3 linked regions of the Blastochloris tepida genome follow. The protein of the gene in region 2 interacts with the protein of the main gene of each other region in a pairwise test. Links are inferred from orthologs where the notes say so. Each region holds a gene or a part of one and is shown on either strand. Other genes may lie near its edges. The genes, in order: BLTE_RS09250, BLTE_RS16555 and BLTE_RS15780.

Region 1 (2,964 bases), 1.7 Mb from region 2 along the record:
CGCCTCGGGCTGGCTGATGCGCGGCGAGGTCGAGGCGCGGCTGCGGGCCGAGCGGGTCGAGGGCGGCCTGCACGCGGTGCAGCTTGCCGGCCGCGAGGCGGGCCAGCTTGCCGCCGCGGCCGAGCTGGCCGAGGGCGCGGGCGCCGACCTGATCGACCTCAATATGGGCTGTCCGGCCAAGAAGGTGACGGGCGGCGAGGCGGGGGCGGCGCTGATGCGCAATCTCGACCATGCCGAGCGGCTGATCGCGGCGGTGACGGCCCGCGTCGCGGTGCCGGTCACCGTCAAGATGCGGCTCGGCTGGGACGAGACGAGCATCAATGCGCCCGATCTGGCGCGGCGGGCGGAGGCCGCAGGCGCCGCCGCCGTCACCGTGCATGGCCGCACCCGCCGCCAGTTCTATTCCGGCCGCGCCGACTGGGCGGCGATCAGCCACGTGAAGGCGGCGGTGACGATTCCCGTCATCGCCAATGGCGACATCGCCTCGACGGCGGATGCTCGCGCCGCCCTCGCTGCCTCCGGCGCCGATGGGGTGATGGTCGGCCGCGCGGCCCAGGGCCGGCCATGGCTGCCCGGCCGCATCGCCCGCGAGCTTGCCGGCGGCGCGCCGGCCGCCGATCCGCCGCTGGCCGAGCAGCGCGACGTGCTGTTCGATCTGCACGAGGCGCTGCTGTCGCATCATGGTCGCGAGGTCGGGCTCAAGGTGGCGCGCAAGCATCTGGGCTGGGGCCTCGCGGTGGCCGCGGCGACGGCCGGGGCCGCGCCGGACGCGGCGGCCGACTGGCGCCAGCGCGTGCTGACCGCCGCCGAGCCGGCCCGCGTTCGCGCATTGCTGGCGGATGCCTTTGCCGCGTTCGCCTGGAAGGAGGCCGCATGAGTGCCGCCGAAAAACGCAAGATGGCCGATCGCACGGGGGGCTTCACCGGCCCCGAGGTCGTGCTCAACGCCCTGCCGCACGCGGTGATCACGGTCGGCGGCGACGGCGACATTCTCGATGCCAATGTCGCGGCCGAGGCGTTCTTCCACGTCTCCAAGCCGATGCTGCGCCGCCATCGCCTGAGCGACCTCGTGCCGTTCGGCAGCCCGCTTCTGTCGCTGGTCGAGGACGTGCGCGTGCGCCGCTCCCCGGTCGCCGAATATCGCGTCGATCTCGGCACGCCGCGCACCGGCGAGCGCGTCGTCGACATCTACGTGTCGCCGATGCCCGAGGATCCGGGCAGCGTGGTGGTGATGCTGCAGGAGCGCACCATCGCCGACAAGATGGACCGCCAGCTCACCCATCGCGGCGCCGCCCGCTCGGTCACCGCGCTCGCCGCCATGCTGGCGCACGAGATCAAGAATCCGCTGTCGGGCATCCGCGGCGCGGCGCAGTTGCTCGAACAGTCGGTGGAGGATCAGGACCGGGCGCTGACCCGCCTGATCTGCGATGAGGCCGACCGCATCGTGAAGCTGGTCGACCGCATGGAGGTGTTCGCCGACGAGCGGCCGGTCGATCGCGAGCCGGTCAACATCCATGCCGTGCTGGAGCACGTCAAACGCCTCGCCGTGTCGGGATTCGGACGCAACATCCGCTTCGTCGAGGAGTACGACCCCTCGCTGCCGCCGGTGCTGGGCAATCGCGACCAGCTGATCCAGGTGTTCCTCAATCTGGTGAAGAACGCGGCCGAGGCGATCGGCCCCGAGGCCACCGACGGCGAGATCCAGCTCACCACCGCGTTCCGGCCCGGCGTGCGCCTCACCGTGCCCGGCACCCAGACGCGCATCGGCCTGCCGCTGGAGTTCTGCGTGCGCGACAACGGTCCGGGCGTGCCGTCCGACCTGCTGCCGCATCTGTTCGACCCGTTCGTCACCACCAAGCCGACCGGAACCGGCCTGGGACTTGCATTGGTGGCGAAGATCGTCGGCGACCATGGCGGGATCGTCGAGTGCGACTCGCAGCCGCGTCGCACCACCTTCCGCGTCCTGATGCCGATCTACACTGGCGGCCGTCCGGCCGCCGCCCGCCGCTAGAGCCGCGTCCGAGCATATCGGATCAGGCCCTGGATCCTTGTCTTGTCGCGTTTCGTGCGCAAACCGGTTTCGACCGCTGCGCGATACGCTCGAGGGAGTTTTCGATGCCCGCCGGCAGCATTCTTGTCGCTGACGACGACGCCGCGATTCGGACAGTGCTGAATCAGGCGCTGTCGCGCGCCGGATACGAGGTGCGCTCCTGCGGCAACGCCGCGACGCTGTGGCGCTGGGTGGCCCAGGGCGAAGGCGACCTCGTCATCACCGACGTGGTGATGCCGGACGAGAACGCCTTCGACCTGCTGCCGCGCATCAAGAAGGTCCGCCCCGAACTGCCGGTGGTGGTGATGAGCGCGCAGAACACCTTCCTCACCGCCATCCGCGCCTCCGAGCGCGGCGCCTACGAATATCTCCCCAAGCCCTTCGACCTGAAGGAGCTGATCGCCATCGTCGGCCGCGCCTTGGCCGAGCCGAAGGGCGGCCGCAACGCCGAGGATCTGGGCGAGCCGACCGACAATATTCCGCTGGTCGGCCGCTCCGCCGCCATGCAGGACATCTACCGGGTGCTCGCCCGGCTGATGCAGACCGACCTCACGGTGATGATCACCGGCGAGTCCGGCACCGGCAAGGAACTGGTGGCGCGCGCGCTGCACGATTACGGCAAGCGCTCGTCCGGCCCGTTCGTCGCCATCAACATGGCGGCGATCCCGCGCGACCTGATCGAGTCCGAACTGTTCGGCCACGAGAAGGGGGCGTTCACCGGCGCCAATGCCCGCTCGTCCGGCCGCTTCGAGCAGGCCGAGGGCGGAACCCTGTTCCTCGACGAGATCGGCGACATGCCGATGGAGGCGCAGACCCGCCTGCTGCGCGTGCTGCAGCAGGGCGAATACACCACGGTCGGCGGCCGCACCCCGATCAAGACCGACGTGCGCATCATCGCCGCCACCAACAAGGACC
Region 2 (2,889 bases):
TGGGCCCAGACCTGGGTGGTCATGTCGTAGGCCGCGGTCTTGCAGACGCCGTCGGGGTCGCAGGCCGTGTAGTCGACGATGCCGGCGCCGCCGAGGCTGGGGTCGACCAGCACGCCGGTCAGGATGGCGCCGACGATGCCGCCGACGCAGTGCACGCCGAACACGTCCAGCGCATCGTCATAGCCCAGCGCGTTCTTCACGCCCGAGCAGAAGATGAAGCAGATCACGCCGGCGATGACGCCGAGCACGATCGAGCCCATCGGACCGGCGAAGCCGGCGGCCGGGGTGACGGCGACGAGGCCGGCGACCGCGCCGGTGACGATGCCGAGCAGCGAGGCTTTACCCTTGACCGCCCATTCGACGAACATCCAGGCCAGCGCCGCCGCCGCGGTGGCGACGAAGGTGTTCATCACCGCGAGGCCGGCATAGGCGTTCGACTCGAGGTTCGAGCCGGCGTTGAAGCCGAACCAGCCGACCCACAGCAGCGCGCCGCCGATCATGGTCATCGCCAGCGAGTTCGGGGACATCAGCTCGCGGCCGTAGCCGATGCGGCGGCCGACCAGGAGGCACGCCACGAAGCCGGCGATACCGGCATTGATGTGCACCACGGTGCCGCCGGCGAAGTCGATGGCGCCGAACTGGTAGATCAGGCCGGAGTCGGCGAGGACCTCGTCGAGCTTGGCCTGGGCGGCAGCCTTGGCGGTTTCATCGGCGGCGTCGTGGACGGCCTGCGCAGCCGCGGCGACCGCGTCCGGGCCGGCCCAGTACCAGACCATGTGGGCGATCGGGAAGTAGATGAAGATCAGCCACAGCGGCACGAACAGCGCCACGGCCGCGAACTTCATGCGCTCGGCGAAGGCGCCGACGATGAGCGCCACGGTGATGGCGGCGAAGGTCATCTGGAAGGCGGCATAGACCAGTTCGGGGATCGCCACGCCGACCGAGAAGGTGGCGGCGAGCGATTCGGTGGTCACGCCCGACAGCAGCACCTTCGAGAACCCGCCGAAGTAGGGGTTGTCGCCGGTGAAGGTCATCGAATAGCCGAACAGCGCCCACATCACGCAGGCGACGCAGACGCAGTAGAAGACCTGCATCAGCACCGACAGCATGTTCTTGGAGCGGACCAGACCGCCATAGAACAGCGCCAAGCCCGGAATGGTCATCAGCAGGACGAGGATGGTGGAAATCAGCATCCAGGCGGTATCGCCCTTGTCCACCTTCGGTCCGTCGGCCAGCGCCGGACCGGCTGTCAGGAGCATCACGGCGAGAGCCGGAAGCGCCCGACGCAGCATGGAGACCGTCATTTCAATCAACTCCTTGCAGGACGAAGCTCACAGAGCGTCGGTGTCGGTCTCGCCGGTGCGGATGCGCACGGCGTGATCGAGCGAATAGACAAAGATCTTGCCGTCGCCGATCTGGCCGGTCTTGGCCGCCCCGGTGATGGCGTCGATGACCTTGTCGACCTGGCTGGTGGGGACGGCCACCTCGATCTTGAGCTTGGGCAGGAAGCTGACCGCGTATTCGGCTCCCCGATATATTTCCGTGTGCCCCTTCTGGCGGCCGTAGCCCTTCACCTCGGTGACGGTCAGGCCGTGCACGCCAATGCCGGTGAGGGCATCGCGCACCTCGTCCAGCTTGAACGGCTTGATGATCGCCGTGACGATTTTCATCGGTCGATGTTTCCCGCTGTTGCCAGCCGCCGAAATCGCGGCCGGGTGACTATCGTGTCGGGTGCTACCGCACGAAGGCGCGTTTCCCCCGTGGCAAACCCGCGAGGGGAGAATCAAACCTCGTGCCAAGCGCGGCGCGGCGCGCAGCGCGCTGACATTCAAGAGGAAACCGGTTTGGAGAGCTATGCCTTGACGGCCTGCCGGTGGCATTTGCTTAAAAAATAAGCAAATGCACTCGCTTTGGGGTGCCGAAGACCGAGTCGCCCGCCTAAAAACTAGGCAGCCGCAATTCATCCGGTTTCCGAGCGGCGAACGGATCAACCGGAAGCCGTTTCAGTCCGTCCGGCGCTGGCGCACCAGGCCTTCCTGCGCCACCGAGGCGACGAGCTGGCCGTCGCGGCTGAACACCAGGCCGCGGGCAAGGCCGCGCCCGCCCGAGGCGTTCGGGCTGTCATGGGCGTAGAGCAGCCAGTCGTCGATGCGGAACGACCGGTGGAACCACAGCGCATGGTCGAGCGAGGCGGGCAGGATGTCCTTCTCGAACACCGTGCGCCCGTGCGGAATCAGCGCCGCATCGAGCAGCGTCAGGTCGGAGGCGTAGGCGAGGATGCAGCGGTGCAGCACCGGATCGTCCGGCAGCGTGTCGGTGATGCGCAGCCAGATGTGGAAGCGGCCCTCCGCCTGCCGCTGGCCGAGATAGCGGCCGAACTCGACCGGGCGAAGCTCGATCGGCCGCTCGCGCTCGTAATAGGCGCGCACCGGATCGGGCATCATCGGCAGCACCCGCTGCTTGATGTCCATCTCGCTCGGCAGGTCGAGCGGCGGCGGCACCACCGGCATCGCCATCTGGTGGGTGAAGCCCTCCTCGTCGGCGTGGAACGACACCATGGTGGCGAAGATGGTCTGGCCGTGCTGGATGGCGTTGACCTGCCGCGTGGTGAAGCTCTTGCCGTCGCGGATGCGCGCCACGCGATAGATGATCGGCACCGCCGGATCGCCGGGCAGCAGGAAATAGGCGTGCAGCGAGTGCGGCATCCGGTCCTCGACGGTGCGACACGCCGCCACCAGCGACTGGCCGATCACTTGGCCGCCGAACACCCGCTGCCAGCCGACCTGCGGGCTGCGGCCGCGGAACAGATTCACCTCGAGCCGTTCGAGGTCGAGAATATCGAGCAGTTCCTGCACAACGGCGGACATGCCTTCACTCCGGGGGTTCGAT
Region 3 (3,495 bases), 180 kb from region 2 along the record:
TCGCCAAGCTCGCCGGCCTGCCCGCCTCGGTGGTGGCGCGTGCCAAGACCGTGCTGGCCGAGCTGGAGAAAGGCGACCGCGGCGCCCCCATCCACCGCCTCGCCGACGACCTGCCGCTGTTCGCCGCCGTGCGGCCCAAGGCCGCCGAAGCGCCCGCGCCGGCCCCCGACCCGGTGGCCGAGCTTTTGGCCGGGCTCGACCCCGACGACCTGACGCCGAAGGCGGCGCTGGAGGCGCTTTACCGTCTCAAGGCGGCGGCCCGCAGCCCGTCGTGACGCCCCCGGTATCTCCGGATGACAGCGCCGCTGCGGTCCGCTATCCCCGTGCCATGCCGCGAAGCCCAGCCCGCAGCCGTGTCCAGCGTCCGCGCCCGTTCGAGGCGATCTTCGACGAGGCGGCGTTCGCCGCCGATCTCGACGCCATCGCCACCCGCCTCCGGGACGACCCCGCCGGGCTCAAGATGGCGGTGGTGCAGCGCGCCAAGCAGCTCTTGGCCGACGGCCGCCGTCAGGCCGAGATCTGGCTGACCGAGGACGGCGAGGGCCGCGCCTGCGCCGCCCGCCTCAGCGACCTGGAAGACGGCCTGATTCGCGCTCTCTACGAGCATGTCGGCTCGGCCCTCTACGGCTCGGACGAGCACTCCACCTCCGAGCACATGGCGGTGGTGGCGACCGGCGGCTATGGCCGCGGCCTGCTGGCGCCGGGCTCGGACATCGACCTGCTGTTCCTCCTGCCCTACAAGCAGACCGCCTGGGGCGAGAGCGTCGCCGAGTCGATCCTCTACACGCTGTGGGACATCGGCCAGAAGGTCGGCCACGCCACCCGCTCGATCGACGAATGCATCCGCCAGGCCAAGGCCGACATCACCATCCGCACCGCCGTGCTGGAGGCCCGCTTCGTCTGCGGCGACCGCGCGCTCTACGACGATCTGGTCGCCCGCTTCGACCGCGAGGTGGTGTCCGGCACCGCGTCGGACTATGTCGCCGCCAAGCTCGCCGAGCGCGACGAGCGCCACCGCCGGGTCGGCGCCTCGCGCTATCTGGTCGAGCCCAACGTCAAGGACGGCAAGGGCGGCCTGCGCGACCTGCACACGCTGTTCTGGATCGCCAAATACGTCTACCGCGTGCGCGAGCCGGCGGGCCTGCTGCAGCAGGGCGTGTTCTCCAAGGCCGAATACGCCACCTTCCGCCGCGCCGAGGACTTCCTGTGGTCGGTACGCTGCCATTTGCACTTCCTCACCGGGCGGGCGGAGGAGCGGCTGTCCTTCGACGTCCAGCGCGAGATGGCGCTGCGGCTCGGCTACACCGAGCATCCCGGCCAGCGCGACGTCGAGCGCTTCATGAAGCACTACTTCCTGATCGCCAAGGACGTCGGCGATCTCACCCGCATCGTCTGCTCGCAGCTCGAGGAGAACGAGGCGAAGTCGCTGCCGGTGCTCAACCGCTTCGTCCAGCGGCTGATCCCCCGCCGCCGCCGCAGCCTCGGCGAGACCGGCGACTTCATCGTCGACCACAACCGCATCAGCATCGTCGATGACGAGGTGTTCGAGCGCGACCCGGTCAATCTGATCCGGCTGTTCTGGCTCGCCGACCGCCACGACCTCGCCTTTCATCCCGATCCGATGCGGCTGATCACCCGCCAGCTTCGGCTGGTCGACGACGCGCTGCGCGCGAACGAGGAGGCCAATCGCCTCTTCCGCGACATCCTGGTGTCGAAGAACGATCCCGAGACCGTGCTGCGGCGGATGGACGAGGTGGGGCTGCTCGGCAAATTCGTGCCGGAGTTCGGCCGCATCGTCGCGCTGATGCAGTTCTCGATGTACCACCACTACACGGTGGACGAGCATCTGATCCGCTGCATCGGCGTGCTGTCGACCATCGAGCGCGGCACCGATCCCTCGCTTGGCCTCGCTAACGAGCTGTTCGCCGGCATCCAGAACCGCGAGCTGCTCTATATCGCGCTGTTCCTGCACGACATCGCCAAGGGCCGCGCCGAGGACCACTCGATCCTGGGGGCGCGGGTGGCGCGGCGCTTCTGCCCGCGGCTCGGCCTCACCCCGGCCGAGACCGACACCGTGGCCTGGCTGGTCGAGCATCATTTGACGATGTCCACCATCGCCCAGTCGCGCGATCTGTCCGACCGCAAGACCGTCGAGACCTTCGCCGGGGTGGTGCAGAGCCTGGAGCGGCTGAAGATGCTCACCGTGCTCACCACCGCCGACATCCATGCGGTGGGGCCGGGGGTGTGGAATTCCTGGAAGGCGCAGCTTCTGCGCACGCTCTATTACGAGACCGAGCCGGTGCTGACCGGCGGCTTCTCCGAGGTCAACCGCAGCGAGCGCGTCGCCGCCGCCCAGGATCTGTTCCGCGCGGCGCTGCCGGAGTGGACCTCGACCGAGATCGAGGCCTACATCGCCCGCCACTATCCGCACTATTGGCTCAAGGTCGATCTCGCCCGCAAGCTGTCGCACGCCCTCTTCGTGCGAGAGTCGGAGGCTGCCGGCCGGCTGCCGGCCACCAAGTTCGACCTCGCCGGCCGGCCCGGCGTGGTCGAGGTGACCGTGCTGGCCGTGGACCATCCGCGGCTGTTGTCGGTGATCGCCGGCGCCTGCGCCGCGGCCGGCGCCAACATCGTCGATGCCCAGATCTACACCACCACCGACGGGCTGGCGCTCGACACCATCGCCATCTCGCGCGAATTCCCGGACGAAACCGACGAGACCCGCCGCGTCGGCCGGGTGTGCGACGCCATCGAGAAGGCGCTGACCGGCGACGTGCCGCTGACCGCGGCGATGGTGCGCCGCGCCGCGCCCAAGACGCGCCAGAAGGCGTTCGACGTGCCGCCCGAGGTGACGCTCAACAATCAGTGGTCCAACCGCTTCACGGTGATCGAGGTCACCGGGCTCGACCGGCCGGGCCTGCTGCACGATCTCACCGCCACTTTGTCGCGGCTCAACCTCAATATCGGCTCGGCCCACATCGTCACCTTCGGCGAGAAGGTGGTGGACGTGTTCTACGTCACCGACCTCACCGGCGCGCCGATCACCAGCGCCCAGCGTCAGGCGGCGATCAAGCGGGCGCTGATCTCGGTGCTGGCGCCGCCGGCCGGCGACGAAGGGTCCGCGCGCACCCGCACGATGTGACGCGATCTGCGCTCACCCGGCGCCTTCTTCCCTCTCCCACCCGGGGCGCGCTTGCGCGTGCTCGGGCGCAGGCACTTGCGGGAGAGGGCGCCGAGCGATCGATGGATCGCGAGGCGGGTGAGGGTAAATCTTCCTGCGTTCACCGGTACATACCCCTCACCCGGCTCGACCTCGCATTGCTCGGTCTCGCCACCCTCTCCCGCAAGGGGAGAGGGAAGGAACGCAGCGCCCGGCCGGCGGATGCTCTAAGTTCTTGTCTTATCGCATTTTCTTTCGCAAAGCCGGTATCCACTTTTGCGGAAAATGCTCTATCGCCGGCCCTCCAGCGCCGACAGCAATTCGGGCGTCGGATA

Evidence for each region.
Region 1: the proteins of BLTE_RS16555 (region 2) and BLTE_RS09250 interact in binary tests that used the Escherichia coli proteins (3 or more experiments, as listed by UniProt). The link is inferred for Blastochloris tepida from one-to-one orthologs.
Region 3: the proteins of BLTE_RS16555 (region 2) and BLTE_RS15780 interact in binary tests that used the Escherichia coli proteins (3 or more experiments, as listed by UniProt). The link is inferred for Blastochloris tepida from one-to-one orthologs.

Annotation. Positions count from the first base shown.
Region 1 is NZ_AP018907.1:2,010,581-2,013,544, reverse strand. The notes cover bases 143-2,953. They hold BLTE_RS09250 (two-component system sensor histidine kinase NtrB), read left to right. Parts: upstream 143-897; coding sequence 898-2,010; downstream 2,011-2,953. Other genes in these bases: ntrC (nitrogen regulation protein NR(I)), read left to right, coding at 2,115-2,953; dusB (tRNA dihydrouridine synthase DusB), read left to right, coding at 143-877. Also shown: more of dusB, read left to right, coding at 1-142; more of ntrC, read left to right, coding at 2,954-2,964.
Region 2 is NZ_AP018907.1:3,663,051-3,665,939, reverse strand. Bases 2-2,737 are described here. They hold BLTE_RS16555 (P-II family nitrogen regulator), read right to left. Parts: upstream 1,671-2,737; coding sequence 1,332-1,670; downstream 2-1,331. Other genes in these bases: tesB (acyl-CoA thioesterase II), read right to left, coding at 2,004-2,737; BLTE_RS16560 (ammonium transporter), read right to left, coding at 2-1,304. In the rest of the region: more of BLTE_RS16560, read right to left, coding at 1-1; more of tesB, read right to left, coding at 2,738-2,867. UniProt on the Escherichia coli protein: Involved in the regulation of nitrogen metabolism. Regulates the activity of its targets by protein-protein interaction in response to the nitrogen status of the cell.
Region 3 is NZ_AP018907.1:3,481,769-3,485,263, forward strand. The notes cover bases 1-3,342. They hold BLTE_RS15780 ([protein-PII] uridylyltransferase), read left to right. Parts: upstream 1-328; coding sequence 329-3,142; downstream 3,143-3,342. Other genes in these bases: mutS (DNA mismatch repair protein MutS), read left to right, coding at 1-275. Also shown: BLTE_RS15785 (lytic murein transglycosylase), read right to left, coding at 3,451-3,495.